2 regions of the Burkholderia sp. BCC1999 genome follow, and region 2 is predicted to be linked to the other one. Evidence: predicted binding sites of a transcription regulator. Region 2 holds the regulator's gene; the other holds the start of a gene.
The links. The regulator FliA, encoded in region 2, starts transcription of late flagellar genes. The targets are predictions, from matches to a motif close to CTAAAGTTTNNNNNNNNNNNGCCGNTA.
Positions count from the first base shown of each region.

Region 1: the regulator FliA is predicted to act here: its motif matches at 4,599-4,625, upstream of U5809_RS12735 (DUF4088 family protein).

Region 1 is NZ_CAJPHP010000007.1:294,710-301,883, forward strand. Features, by position in the region: gene pncB (nicotinate phosphoribosyltransferase) at 1-888, opposite strand, end outside; gene fdxA (ferredoxin FdxA) at 1,178-1,501, shown strand; tRNA gene U5809_RS12705 (tRNA-Asn) at 1,604-1,679, shown strand; tRNA gene U5809_RS12710 (tRNA-Asn) at 1,751-1,826, shown strand; gene U5809_RS12715 (CreA family protein) at 1,954-2,439, shown strand; gene U5809_RS12720 (AraC family transcriptional regulator) at 2,502-3,401, shown strand; gene U5809_RS12725 (AzlC family ABC transporter permease) at 3,489-4,241, shown strand; gene U5809_RS12730 (AzlD domain-containing protein) at 4,238-4,576, shown strand; gene U5809_RS12735 (DUF4088 family protein) at 4,739-5,524, shown strand; gene U5809_RS12740 (hypothetical protein) at 5,653-6,054, opposite strand; gene U5809_RS12745 (RNA-binding S4 domain-containing protein) at 6,325-6,543, shown strand; gene norM (multidrug efflux MATE transporter NorM) at 6,681-7,174, shown strand, end outside.
Region 2 is NZ_CAJPHP010000036.1:2,737-9,910, reverse strand. Features, by position in the region: gene ahcY (adenosylhomocysteinase) at 1-1,406, opposite strand, end outside; S-adenosyl-L-homocysteine riboswitch at 1,439-1,566, opposite strand; gene U5809_RS33085 (RNA polymerase sigma factor FliA) at 1,654-2,388, opposite strand; gene U5809_RS33080 (MinD/ParA family protein) at 2,411-3,229, opposite strand; gene flhF (flagellar biosynthesis protein FlhF) at 3,222-4,997, opposite strand; gene flhA (flagellar biosynthesis protein FlhA) at 4,994-7,093, opposite strand; gene flhB (flagellar biosynthesis protein FlhB) at 7,090-7,174, opposite strand, start outside.

The DNA.
Region 1 (7,174 bases), on a different contig from region 2:
CTCGTAGTGGCGCAGCATCCGCTCGCCCCATTCGAACGGATCGCCCGAATCGTGGCGCGCGCCGTCGAACAGCTTGCAGAAGTACATGTCGAAGTCGTTCAGGAACGCATCCATCCCGTAGACGTCCGACAGCGCGATCCCGAGGTCGCCGCGGTATTCCTTCGCCCACATCTCGAACCCGTAGATCTGCGAATCGCGCAGCCGCGGGCCGAGCGCCTGGCACGCCTGCAGGTACTCGTGCGCCATCGTGCCGAGCGGCGTGATGTCGTGCTTCATCGCGTACAGCACGTTGCTCGTGCCCGCGAACTGCGGACCGAGCCCGTCGCGCAGCGTGAGCGCGACTTCCTCGTGCCAGACCTTCGAGAAGCGCCGGCGCGTACCGTAGTCGGCGATCTTGCAGTCGGCGAACTCGGGCTTCGCGCCGAGCAGCTTGATCTTCTCGCGCAGCCGCTCGCGGCCCTCGCGATAGTCGGGCTCGCGCTGCGTGTTGCGGAAATAGACTTCATTGACGATCGCGAGCACCGGGATCTCGAACAGGATCGTGTGCAGCCACGGCCCCTCGATCACGATGTCGATCTCGCCGCCGCCCTTCGGCGAAGGCGTGATCGAGATGTACTTCTCGTTCAGGTGGAACAGCGCGAGGAAGTCGACGAAATCGCTCTTGATGAAGCGCATCCGCCGCAGGTAGTCGAGTTCGACGTCCGAAAAGCGCAGCGCGCACAGGCCGCGCACCTCGTCGCGGATCTCGTCGATGTACGGCACGAGATCGACGCCCGGCGTGCGGCACCGGAAACGGTATTCGACGCTTGCGGCGGGGAAGTGATGCAGGACGACCTGCATCATCGTGAACTTGTAGAGATCCGTGTCGAGCAGCGAAGTGATGATCATAATTACGGCACCGCCAATATCGTGACAGGGCCCCGGCGCACCGCGCGCCGCCCGGTCTGTCGGCCATGTTACCCGAATGCGGGCCCGACCATCGCGAAACCGCCTGCCGCCCTGCTCCCGTCGCGCCGGCGCGCGATGCGCAGGGTCCCGTCTTGCCCACCCCATAAACTAATCACGAAACGATATAAGCCGGATAGCCGACCACGCCATGCGGGTTTTGCGCTTCAGTTACAATGCCGCTTTTGGCGCAAACGCCACCCCATATATACCGCCAAGCAGGAGCGTTTTAATGACTCACGTTGTGACCGAAGGCTGCATCAAGTGCAAATACACGGACTGCGTGGATGTGTGCCCGGTGGATTGCTTCCGTGAAGGTCCCAACTTTCTCGCCATCGATCCGGACGAGTGCATCGACTGCGCCGTGTGCGTCGCCGAGTGCCCGACCAATGCGATCTATGCCGAAGAAGACGTTCCGGGCGACCAGCAGCAGTTCACCGAGCTGAATGCCGAGCTGGCAAAGGGCTGGCCGTCGATCACGAAGACCAAGCCGGCACCGGCCGACGCGGACGAGTGGAAGGACGTGCAGGAGAAGCTGCACCTGCTCGAGCGCTGATCGCGCGGCGGCCGCAAAATTTTTTTGTGGATCGTGGCCCAAAAGTATTGACAGGTTAGCGCCCACTCCATACAATCTCGTTTCTCTGCTGTTGTTGTTTGTTCCCCGATAGCTCAGTCGGTAGAGCGCCGGACTGTTAATCCGTAGGTCCCTGGTTCGAGCCCAGGTCGGGGAGCCAAAAACACAAAGGCCCGTTGAAAGTGGACGGGTTTTTTGTTGGAACAAACACACGCAGATGTACCGATTTATTCCCCGATAGCTCAGTCGGTAGAGCGCCGGACTGTTAATCCGTAGGTCCCTGGTTCGAGCCCAGGTCGGGGAGCCAGACAGCGAAAGGCCCGTCATTCGACGGGCCTTTTGTTTTTCCGGCCGCCCTCCCGCTTTTCCGCCTTTCGTCGCCCGCTCACGCGCATGCTAGAGTCTCTGTCCCGCATTCGCCTCCGGTTCCGTCGATGAAGCATCGCCTCCTCCGCTCCGCCCCGTTCGCCCTCCTGTTTTCCGCATTCGCCGCGGCACCGCTCGCGCACGCGGAGGAAGTCGGCAGCGTCAACACCCATTTCCGCGTCACGGGCTCCGATCGCGTGGTCGTCGAAGCGTATGACGATCCGGTCGTGAACGGCGTGACTTGCTACGTATCCCGCGCGCGCACCGGCGGGATCAAGGGCACGCTCGGCGTCGCCGAGGATCCGAGCGAAGCGTCGATCGCCTGCCGGCAGGTCGGCCCGATCAGCTTCAAGGAACCGCTCAAGCAGCAGACCGACGTGTTCAGCGAGCGCATGTCGTTCATCTTCAAGACGCTGCACGTCGTGCGCGTGGTCGACAAGAAGCGCAACACGATCGTCTACCTGACCTACAGCGACCGCATCGTCAGCGGCAGCCCGAAGAACGCGGTCACCGCGGTACCGATGCCCGCCGGCACGACGATTCCGGTCAAGTAACGCGCACACCGGCCGGGCGCGCGAGCGATACACTGTCGGTTCGACCGCTCCCGCGCCCGATCATGTCCGCCCCTCGCCTTCCCGACGCCGCACGCTACTGGCGCACGCCGCTGCTGCCGGAGGCGGATCTCGTCACGGCGACCTATCGCGACCACACGTTCGCGCCGCACTGGCACGACGCGTACACGATCCCCGTGATTCTCGAAGGCGCGGAACGCTTCACCTATCGTGGCAACGGCTATGTCGCCGAAACGGGCACCGTGCCCGTGATCAATCCCGGTGAAGTGCATACGGGCTCGCGCGCGGCCGACGAAGGCTGGTGCTATCGCGTCAGCTACATGCCGGTCGAATTCATCCGCGAACTCACGAGCGCGATCGCCGGCCGCCCGCAGGATGCGCCGTGGTTTGCCCCCGACGTGATTCGCGATGCCGATCTCGCGGCCCGGCTCACGCTGGCGCACCGGATGATGGAAGCCGGCAGCGAGCGCGCGCTGTCGTCGAATGCGCACGGGCAGCCGGCCGGCGATACGGCGATCGACGCACCGCGCATCTACGATCCGCTCGCCGCCGAAACGGCGATGCTCGACGCGCTGTCGACGCTGATCGTGCGCCATGCCGACGCGCTGCCGCGACCGGCGCTGCTCGCGGCGGACGAACCGCGCGTCGATGCGATGCGCGAGCGGCTCGCGGCCGATCTCATGTGCGCGGTGACGCTCGACGACATCGCGCAGGCGGCCGGCCTGTCGCCGTTTCACGCGGCGCGCCTGTTCACGCGCACAACCGGCATGCCGCCGCATGCGTGGCGCAACCAACTGCGGCTGCAGCGCGCGCTGGCGCCGCTGCGCGCGGGCGTGCCCGTCGCCGACGTCGCGGCGGCCAGCGGCTTCGTCGACCAGAGCCACTTCACGCGCCATTTCAAACGGATGTTCGGCGTGCCGCCCGGGCGCTGGCAGGCGAGCTGACGCGGCCGCCTCCGATTCCGCCAGCGCAAGAACATACAAGCCGGCCCGCCACCGGCCCGCTATCCTCCCATCCATGGAGGAAACCCTTTGAACCCGACATCCGCATCGCCCCCTCGCCGCCCGCTCAACGAATGGCTCGACGGCGCGCGCGACACGATTCCGATGATGATCGGCGCCGCGCCGTTCGGCGTGATTTTCGGCACGCTCGTCGGCGGCGGCCCGCTCGCCGCATGGCATGGCGCGCTGATGTCGCTCGCGGTATTCGCGGGCTCCGCGCAGTTCATCGCGCTCGGCCTGATCGCCGGCAGCGCGAGCTTCGTCGTCGTGCTCGCGACCACGCTGATCGTGAATCTGCGCCACCTGCTGTACAGCGCGACGCTCGCACCCTATGTCGCACACCTGCCGCTGCGCTGGCGCGCGACGCTCGGCGCGCTGATGACCGACGAGGTGTTCGCGGTCGCCTATGCGCACTACCGGCACTTCGCGCCCGGTACGATCGGCCCCCACTACTTCTTCGGCTCCGGGCTCGCGATGTACCTGAACTGGCAGGTCTGGACACTCGCGGGCATCGGCTTCGGCGCCGCGTTCCCGGGCCTGCAGTCGCTCGGCCTCGATTTCGCGATGGCGGCCACCTTCATCGCGATCGTCGTCCCGCAACTCGGCACGCTGCGCTACTTCGCGGCGGCCGCGACGGCCGGCACGCTCGCGTACCTCTGGCAGGGCTGGCCGTACAAGCTCGGGCTGCTCGGCGCGGTCGCCGCGGGCGTCGCGATCGGCGTCGCGCTCACGCTGCTGCACGAACGCACGCGCGCCGGCTCGCGCACGGAGGCCGCATCGTGAACTACGCGCTCCTGATCCTCGGAATGGCCGTCATCACGTACGCGATCCGCTCGACGCTGTTCCTGTTCGGCGAACGGCTGACCTTCCCGCCGCTCGTGCGGACCGCGCTCGGCTTCGTTCCCGTCACCGTGCTGACGGCGATCATCGTGCCGATGACCGTCTCCCCGCACGGCGGCACGGCCGAGCTGACCTGGCGCAATCCGCAGCTCGTCGGCGCGCTCGCCGCCGTGCTGGTGTCGGCGGCAACCCGTCGCCCGCTCGTGACGATCGCCGCGGGGCTCGCGGTGTTCTTCTTCTGGCAAGGGGTCGTGATCCCGCACTGGCTGCCCGCCTGAGCGGACGCTCTACCCACGCGCGCTCAAGTTTTCGCCCGGCGCGCCGATATAGGGAATGAAGACCCGCCACCGGCCTCTGCGCGCACCGGTCAGTCGACACTGTGCCCGCTCCGGTGCGCCGTGCCGGCCGTCGGCTTGCGCGGGCCGCCATCGAGACGATTCATGGGCCAGATCACCCTTTCCCTCAAGGACGACACGCTCGAGTCCCTGCGCAAGGACTACGACGCGTTCGTGCGCGTGTCGCTGAAACTCGACCCGCAGTTCGCGACGCCGTCGTTCGAGGATTTCCTGCGCGCCAAGCTGCTCGACAACATGGTCCCGCTGACCGAACACGCGGTGCAGCGGATGCTGCAGGGCGGCCAGTACGCGTGGGCCAAGCGCACGCTCGACAAGGAATTTCCGGACGTCGTCGCGATCCTGATGCGACAGGCCGGCGAATTCGGCTTCGGCTTCGCGTCGCGCTCCGAATGGACCCCCGACGAACTCGCGAAAGCGTGTCGCGACTGGGCGAAGGCGATCGTCGCCGAAGCGCAGGGCGACCCGTCGCTGATCGACCCGCTCGCGTCGCAGATCAAGGGCGCGGCGCAGGACATCCAGACGCTCGAGGAACTGATGCAGACGCCCGCGTGGCGGCTCGCCGAATCGTTGCGCCAGCGCATTTACGAGGCCAAGCTCGCGTGCGAGATGAGCGTCGGCAGCACCGCGCGCGACAAGCTCGGCGAACTGCGCGGGCTGCTGCGGCTCGGGCTCGCGCACGGCTCGTTCCAGAAGCAGGAAGCGCAGCAGATCATGGAATACCTGCGGCTGCTCAAGCCGGAGATCTTCGTCGAGGAACCGTACGACGTCTTCGCGCGGCTTGCCGCGTGGCTGCGCAGCGTGTTCACGCCGGCCGCCGTGCGACCGGCGCAGGGACAACCGGGACAGGGGCAAGGACCGCGCCGGCCCTGACCGCGCACCCATCCCGCAGAAAGCATGAACCCATGAAAACGGCCCGATTCGCACGCAGCGGACCGGGCCGTCATACTGTCGCCGGCGCGACGCCCGGGGGGCGAGCGTCACGCGGCGTCAGGCACCGCTTACTGCGTGGCGCCCTGGGCCGATGCACCGCCTTCCGCGCCGACCGATGCGCCGCCTTCGGTCGCTTCGCCGGCCTTCGCCTTGGCTGCGCCGACATGGCCCTTGGCCGACTTCGCGGCATGCTTCGTGTGCTTCTTGGCCGAATGGACGGCCGACGTCGCCGAATCCTTCGCGCCGTCGGCTGCCGCGCCGACCGCATCGGTTGCACCGCCGACCGCGTTGCCCGACGCGTTCGCGCCGGCACTGCCCTGCACGCCTGCGCCGACGCCTGCCGCCGGAGTCTGCGCCTGCACGCCGGCACCGGCCGCACCCTGCACCGCCGTGCCCGTCTGGGCAAATGCGGCCGAAGTGGCGAACGCCGTCAGCGCGGCACCGATCAGCATCGTACGAATCTTGGACATGGCAATTCTCCTCAATGAGTTGTGAGCCCGGACCGCAGCGATGCGGCCCGTGGCGCCACCTGCCGCAACACGCAGCAGGTACGACAAAAGACCCGCGGCGCACCCGGCCGGTTCTCGAATCTCTCAGACTGTTACCCACCGTTTCATTTGCTGACGAATCGCTCACAGTCCTTAACAACTGCATGGCGCGGCGGCCCGCGCTCGCGTGCCGGCCCGCGGTGCCGTATGATGCGGAGCGTTTCCTCCCGCGCCTTGCGCACCTTCTTCGTCATGCCCAACCTGGATTTCACGCTGACCGGCGAATACGTCGAGCTGCACAACCTTCTCAAGATCACCGGCCTCGCGGACAGCGGTGGCACCGCGAAGCTGATCGTCGCGTCCGGCGCGGTGAAAGTCGACGGCGCGGTCGAGCTGCGCAAGACCTGCAAGATCCGCGCAGGCCAGGTCGTGCTGCTCGGCGACACGCGCATTGCGGTGCGCGAGGGCTAGCACCCGCGTCGTTCCCCCTGCCTGCGACATGGCCATCGGCGCACGCGTTCGACACGGTTTGAATAAAGCCGTAAGCTGAGCGTCTCTCAAAATAAATACATAGAGCGCGGGCTCGCACCCGCGCGAGCGCCCATTCCATGTCGCATTCCGGTCTTACGCGGACGGTCGCCGCGCCGCCGTCGCTATCCAGTCACGCCGCCGATACCGCACGCCTCGCCGCGCCGCTCGCGATCGCGCAACTTTCGCAGATGGCGATGAGCGTCACCGACACGGTGCTGCTCGGTTCGCTCGGCCCCGATTCGCTCGCAGCGGGCGGACTCGGCGCTAACTTCTTCTTCGTCATCGTGACCGTGCTGCAAGGCGTGCTGTCGTCGGTGAGCGTCAGCGTCGCGCACGCGCGCGGCGCCAAAGCCGACGAGCGCGTACCGCACATCTACTGGACCGGCTTCGCGCTGTCCGTGCTGCTCGCAATTCCGGCCATCATCGCGCTGTCGCTGTCCGAACCGATCCTGCTGATGTTCCACGAGCCGCCATTGCTCGCGCATCACGTCGGCGAATACACGGGCATCCTGCGCTTCGCCGCGCTCGGCAGCCTGATCGGCGTCGGGTTGATGCGTGCATTCCTGCCGGC
Region 2 (7,174 bases):
TGGTTCGGCTTGAACGGGCCGTCCTTCTGCACGCCGATGTACGAAGCCTGCTCGTCCGACAGCACGGACAGGTTCGCGCCGATGCGCGCGAGGTGCAGGCGTGCGACCTTTTCATCGAGATGCTTCGGCAGCACGTACACCTTGTTCTCGTACTCGTTGCCGCGCACGAACAGCTCGATCTGCGCGAGCGTCTGGTTCGCGAACGAGTTCGACATCACGAACGACGGGTGGCCGGTCGCGCAGCCGAGGTTCACGAGACGGCCTTCCGCCAGCAGGATCACGCGCTTGCCGTCCGGGAAGATGATGTGGTCGACCTGCGGCTTGATGTTTTCCCACTGGTACTGGCGCGTCGACGCAACGTCGATTTCCGAGTCGAAGTGACCGATGTTGCAGACGATCGCGTTGTGGCGCATCGCCTTCATGTGGTCATGGCCGATCACGTGGAAGTTGCCGGTTGCCGTCACGAAGATGTCGGCCTTGTCGGCCGCGTATTCCATCGTCACGACGCGGTAGCCTTCCATCGCCGCCTGCAGCGCGCAGATCGGATCGATTTCGGTGACCCACACGGTCGCGCCGAGGCCGCGCAGCGACTGCGCGCAGCCCTTGCCCACGTCGCCGTAGCCGGCAACGACCGCGACCTTGCCCGCGATCATCACGTCGGTCGCGCGCTTGATGCCGTCGACCAGCGATTCACGGCAGCCGTACAGGTTGTCGAACTTCGACTTCGTGACCGAATCGTTCACGTTGAACGCCGGGAACGGCAGGCGGCCGTCCTTTTCCATCTGGTACAGGCGGTGCACGCCGGTCGTGGTTTCTTCGGTCACGCCCTTGATGTGCGCGAGGCGCGTCGAGTACCAGGTCGGGTCCGCGTCGAGGTGCTTCGCGATCGACTTGTACAGCGCGACTTCTTCCTCGTTGGTCGGCTTCGCGATCACCGAACGGTCCTTCTCGGCCTTCGAGCCGAGGATCAGCAGCAGCGTTGCGTCGCCGCCGTCGTCCAGGATCATGTTCGCGAATTCGCCGTTCGGCCATTCGAAGATGCGGTGCGAGAACTCCCAGTATTCGTCGAGCGACTCGCCCTTGAACGCGAACACCGGCGTGCCGGCTTCGACGATCGCGGCCGCGGCGTGATCCTGCGTCGAGAAGATGTTGCACGAGGCCCAGCGGACGTCCGCGCCGAGCGCCTTCAGCGTCTCGATCAGCACGCCCGTCTGGATCGTCATGTGCAGCGAACCGGCGATGCGCGCGCCCTTCAGCGGCTGCTGCGCCTTGTATTCGTCACGGATCTGCACGAGGCCCGGCATTTCGGTCTCGGCGATGTTGAGTTCCTTGCGGCCCCAGCCGGCCAGCGCCATGTCGGCGACGACGTAATCGTGGGAAGCCTTGGAATCGATAATGGCGTTCATCACGCCCTCCTTTCTAAAAAGTTTCTAGATTGGTGACGTGAGCGCCGTTCAGGAAGCGGGGCCGGCGCGACAACACGCTGAACGCGCGCCGCACGGCTGCTTGGTGAAGCCTTCCGAGCCTGGCGGACGCAGAGGGTCCGTCGCAACGCTCCTCGGAAAACGGAGGGGATTGTAGCAAATCGGCGCGCGAAATGCGCGAGCACGGCACCAGCGCGCGGCGTCGGCGCGCAGGGCCGCCCTGAAAGGGTCAGGACTCCGCGCCGACCCAGGCCTGCTCGCGCAGCCGCGCGCGCAGGCGCGCGACGGCCTGGCTGTGCAGCTGGCACACGCGCGACTCGCTCACCTCGAGCACCGCGCCGATCTCGCGCAGATTCAGACCCCGTTCGTAGTACAGCGACATCAGCAGCTTCTCCCGCTCCGGCAGCCGCTCGATCGCCTCGACGAGCGCCTCGCGCAGATGCTCGTCGAGCAGCGACGACAGCGGATCGGCGTGATCGACGCGATAGCGGTCGAGAAACGGCTCGTCGTCGGCCGCGCGGTCGAAATCCTCGTAGTAGATGAGCTGGCTGCCGTGCAGGTCCTGCAGCATCCCCTGGTATTCGTCGAGCGGCATCTTCAGGTGCTCCGCGATCTCGGTCTCGCTCGCCGAGCGGCCGAGATGCTGTTCGACCTGGTGCACCGCGTGCTCGACCTCGCGCGACGTCTTGCGCAGGCTGCGCGGCAGCCAGTCGTTGCTGCGCAGCTCGTCGAGCATCGCGCCGCGGATGCGCTGCGTCGCGTAGGTCTCGAACTGCGCGCCCTGGTCTTCCTTGTAGCGGCCGGCCGCGTCCATCAGGCCGATCATGCCGGCCTGGATCAGGTCGTCGAGGTCGACGCTCGCCGGCATCTTCGCGACGAGCTGCAGCCCGAGGCGGCGCACGAGCGGCGCATATTGCGCGAGCACGTCGGCCTGGGACATCTTTCCTTGAGCGTTGTACATCATGGCTCTCTCCTTCCGGTGGCGCTCACGCGGCGTGTGCCGCGCCCGCCTCATACGACGGCTTGCCGCCCGCGTGGACCGCGCGCCCCGCGCCCGAACGCGGGCGCATCGGCCAGTACAGCAGGTCGGCGGCAATCTGCCGGTAATCGCGCGCGGCCGCCGACGACGGGAACGCGTCGACCACCGCATGCATCAGTTCGCGTGCATGCTCGACGAGCGGATCGGCGCTCACGCAGCCCGCGTCGGCGATCGACACGGTCAGGTAGCGGCTCGCGACGCCCGCGAGGTTGTCGAAGGCCGTCTTCGCGTCCGCGTGGCTGCCGACGTGATTGGTCAGCACGCGGAACTGCGCGAACGCGTGCGCGAAATGCAGCCGCTTCATGCACGCGTACGCCTCGGTGATCGCCTGCGCGGCAACGCGCGTGACGACCAGCACGTCGTGCGCTTCGCGTGCGAGCGCCGAGAACGAACCGTCGGCGCCGAGTTGCGTGTCGACCAGCACGATGTCGGCCGGCCCGTCGATGAAATCGCTCAGTTGCGCGTCGCTGTAGCCGGCGCGCGCGAGCCGCGCCGCCGCGCACAGGCCGAAGCCGGCGGCCACCCGCGTGCGTTCGCCGTCGCGCAGCCATGCGCCCGCCAGGGTCGCGCTGGCCGAATGCACGTCGGCGCGTTCGTCGACGACGAGCACGTCCTTGCCGAGCGACGCGAGCGCCGTAGCCAGGTTCACGATGGTGGACGTGCAGCCGACACCCGTCGGCCCGCCCGTCACCGCGACGATGCGCGACGCGCGCCCGGCCAGCAGGCGCCGCAGCCCTTCGGCCTGGTCGATGATCCGTTTATCCAAATCGCACCTCGTGCAGCTCGGCAGTGGAACGTGCGGTCAGTGCGGAAAGCAGCGTCGGCATGTCCTCGTCTTGCGGCACGAAGGGGGAACCGTCGCGCGGCACGCAGAACGCGCTCTTCAGCAGGAATTTGGTCGAGGCGACGTACAGGTTCTCCGGCACCTTCTGGCCGGTCGACACGTAGTGGACCGGCAGCTTGTAGCGGATCACCGTGTCGAGCACGCCGCCGAGGTGGGTCGCTTCGTCGAGCTTCGTGAGGATGCAGCCGGCCAGGTCTGGGGATGCCGCCTGCGGATGTTCGCCCGCGCTGCGGTACGCCTGCACGACTTCGTTGAGCGTGTCGCCGTGGCTCGTCGCGTTGAGCAGCAGCAGGCGCTGCACCGGCGCGTTCGCGCCATGCAGCATCGCGATCTGGTCGGACACCGCGCGGTCGCGCTGGCTCATGCCGATCGTGTCGATCAGCACGATGTGCTTGTTGCGCAGCTCGGACAGTGCGAGCGCGAGATCGCCCGCATCCTTCACCGCGTGCACCGGCACGCCGAGGATCTTGCCGAAGATGCGCAGCTGCTCGTGGCCGCCGATCCGGTAGCTGTCGGTGGTCAGCAGCGCGACCTTGCTCGCGCCGAAGCGCATCACGCAGCGCGCGGCCAGCTTCGCGGTGGTGGTCGTCTTGCCGACGCCCGTCGGCCCCATCAGCGCGAACACGCCGCCGCGCTCCATCAGCGCATCCTCGCTGTCGAGCACCGGCAGGTTCGACGCGAGCACCGACTGCGCCCATTCGGCAGCCTGTTCGAAGGTCTGCGCGCCGTCGCCGGACGGCAGGTTGTCGACCAGCATCCGTACGAGCTGCGCGGAGAAACCGGCCGCGAACAGGTGCTTCGTCAGCGCGCCGTGCACGGCGCTGCGACGCTGGCGGTCGTGCCACTTCAGGCTGTCGAACTGCTCTTCCAGCATGCCGCGCAGTTCGCCGAGTTCCTGCATCACCGTGTCGTTGACGATCCGCTCGATGCGCGACTTCACCGCATCGGCCACCGCGGCGGCCGCGTCGGCGGGCAGGCGCGTGCGCTCGGCCGTCTTCGCCGCGTGCGCGGCGCTCGTGTCGGGCGCGCGGGTGGCGGCGGCCGGCATCCGGCGCTCGGCGTCGCGCACGATGTCGCGCGCCCAGTCGGGCGGCGTCGCGCGCGCGGCGGCCTGCGGCGCGCTCGCGCTCGCGGGCGGCGCGGCCGGCGACTGCGCGCGTGCGATCAGCGCGTCGCGCTGCTGCGTCAGGCGCTTCGCGTGCTCGACCAGCCACGGTGCGGGTTCGGATGCACCGGCGGCCGGCGTATCGGCGGCGGATGCGGCGCTCGCCGGCGAGGCCGCAACCGCCGGTGTGCCGGCCAGCGTGTCCGCGTCGATCGCCGACGCATGCGCGCTCGCCTCGTCCGCATCGGCGCTCGCGCCGAACACGGACGAGAATACGTCCGGCAGCCCGCCTTCGCCGGCAGCGTAAGGATTGACGGCCGGGCGAGCCGGCGCGGCGCCGGGGCGCGACACGATGCCGGACATCGCGGCGGCCGGCACGGATTCCGGCAGGCGCGGCGTGGCGAGGCGCGGGCGGGCGGCCGGCGGCGTCACCGCGGCCAGGTCCGAATCGGCGAGTGCAACGATTTCGACGCTGCCGTCATCGAGCGTGCGGTTCGACAGCACGACCGCGTCGGCGCCGAGCGCCTCGCGCACGAGACGAAGTGCGTCGCGGCTCGTTGCGCCGGTGAATTTGCGAATGTTCAAGCGGAACCCCCGATGACGTTAACGACTTTGATCGTGCGTGTGTCCGGCACTTCGGCATACGACAGCACTTTCAATTGCGGCAGGCTGCGGCGCAGGAAACGCGCGAGCATCGCGCGCAGCGCGTGCTGCACGAGCAGCACGGGCGGCAGCCCGAGATTCTGTTGACGCAGCATCGCTTGCTGCGTGCCGGTCAGAAGGTTGTGCGCGAGGCCGGGCTCGAGGCCCGGGTTCGCGCCGGTGGCGAGCGCCTGCGACAGCACGCGCTCGAGATTCGCGTCGAGGCCCATCACCTGCATTTCGCCGGCGCCCGGATACCACTGCTGCGTGATCGCGCGGCCGAGCGAAAGCCGCACCGCGGCGGTGATCTCGTACGCGTCGCCACGGCCCGCGTGTTCGGACACGGCTTCGAGGATCGTGCGCATGTCGCGGATCGGCACGCCTTCCTCGAGCAGGTTCTGCAGCACTTTCTGCAGCGTCGTCAGCGAGATCGTCTTCGGCACGAGGTCCTCGACGAGCGACGGCGCGTCCTTGCCGGTGCGCTCGATGAGCGCCTGCACTTCCTGGCGGCCGAGCAGTTCGGCCGCGTGCTGGACGACGAGATGGTTCAGGTGCGTCGCGACGACCGTGCTCGCGTCGACCACCGTGTAGCCGTACACCTGCGCCTGCTCGCGCAGCGCGACGTCGATCCACACGGCCGGCAGGCCGAACGCGGGATCCTGCGTGACTGCCCCCGGCAGCGCGGCCGTCACCTGACCCGGGTTGATCGCGAGCCACTGGCCCGGGAACACTTCGCCGACGCCGATCTCGACGCCCTTCAGCGCGATCCGGTACGCGTTCGGCCGCAGTTCGAGGTTGTCGCGGATATGGATCACCGGCGGCAGGAAGCCGATTTCCTGCGCGAATTTCTTGCGGATGCTCTTGATGCGCTTGAGCAGTTCGCCGTCGCTGCCCTTGTCGACGAGCGGAATCAGCCGGTAGCCGACTTCGAGGCCGAGCGGGTCGATCAGCTGCACGTCGTCCCAGGTCGCCTCGTGGCTGTCGGTCGGCAGGACCGCGGGCGGCGCGATGTCGGACACGTCGCCGGCTGCCTTGCGAGCCGCCGCGCGCTTGGTCTGCGTGCGGGCCAGCCAGATCGCGCCGCCGCCGAGCCCGAGGAACGCGAAGTGCGGCATGCCGGGGATCAGCCCCATGATCACGATGATCACGCCGGTGATCGTCAGCACGCGCGGGTTCGTGAACAGCTGGCCGGTGATCTGCGTGCCGATGTCCTCGTCGGTCGCGACGCGCGACACGATCACGCCGGCCGCGGTCGAGATCACGAGCGACGGGATCTGCGCGACGAGGCCGTCGCCGATCGTCAGCAGCGTGTAGTTCGTGCCGGCCGCGGCGAACGACATGTCGTGCTGGACCATCCCGACGATCAGCCCGCCGATCACGTTGATCGCCATGATGATCAGGCCGGCGATCGCGTCGCCGCGCACGAATTTCGACGCGCCGTCCATCGACCCGTAGAACTCGGCTTCCTGCGACACGGCCAGGCGGCGCTTGCGGGCCTGATCCTCGTTGATGAGGCCCGCGTTCAGGTCGGCGTCGATCGCCATCTGCTTGCCGGGCATCGCATCGAGCGTGAAGCGCGCGGACACTTCGGCGATCCGCCCCGCGCCCTTCGTGATCACCATGAAGTTGATGATCATCAGGATCACGAACACGACGATGCCAACCGCGAAGTTGCCGCCGACGAGGAAGTGGCCGAATGCCTCGATCACCTGGCCGGCCGCGTCCGGCCCGGTGTGGCCTTCGAGCAGCACGACGCGCGTCGACGCGACGTTCAGCGACAGGCGCAAGAGCGTCGAGAACAGCAGCACGCTCGGGAACGCCGCGAAGTCGAGCGGCTTCATCGTGTACATGCTGACGAGCAGCACCATCACCGACAGCGCGATGTTGAACGTGAACAGCAGATCCAGCAGCAGCGGCGGCAGCGGCAGGATCATCATCCCCAGGATCATGCAGATGAGGATCGGGCCCGCGAGCGCGCGCAGGTTGGTGCCCGCGAACGGGTTCGGGCGCTTCCCGAGCAGGCCGGTCGGGGTGCTCATGCGGAGGCTCCTTGCTTGCCCAGTGTGTCTTCGGCTTCTTCGCGTTCGTCGTCGGCGGGCACCGACGCGCCCTTGTCGAGT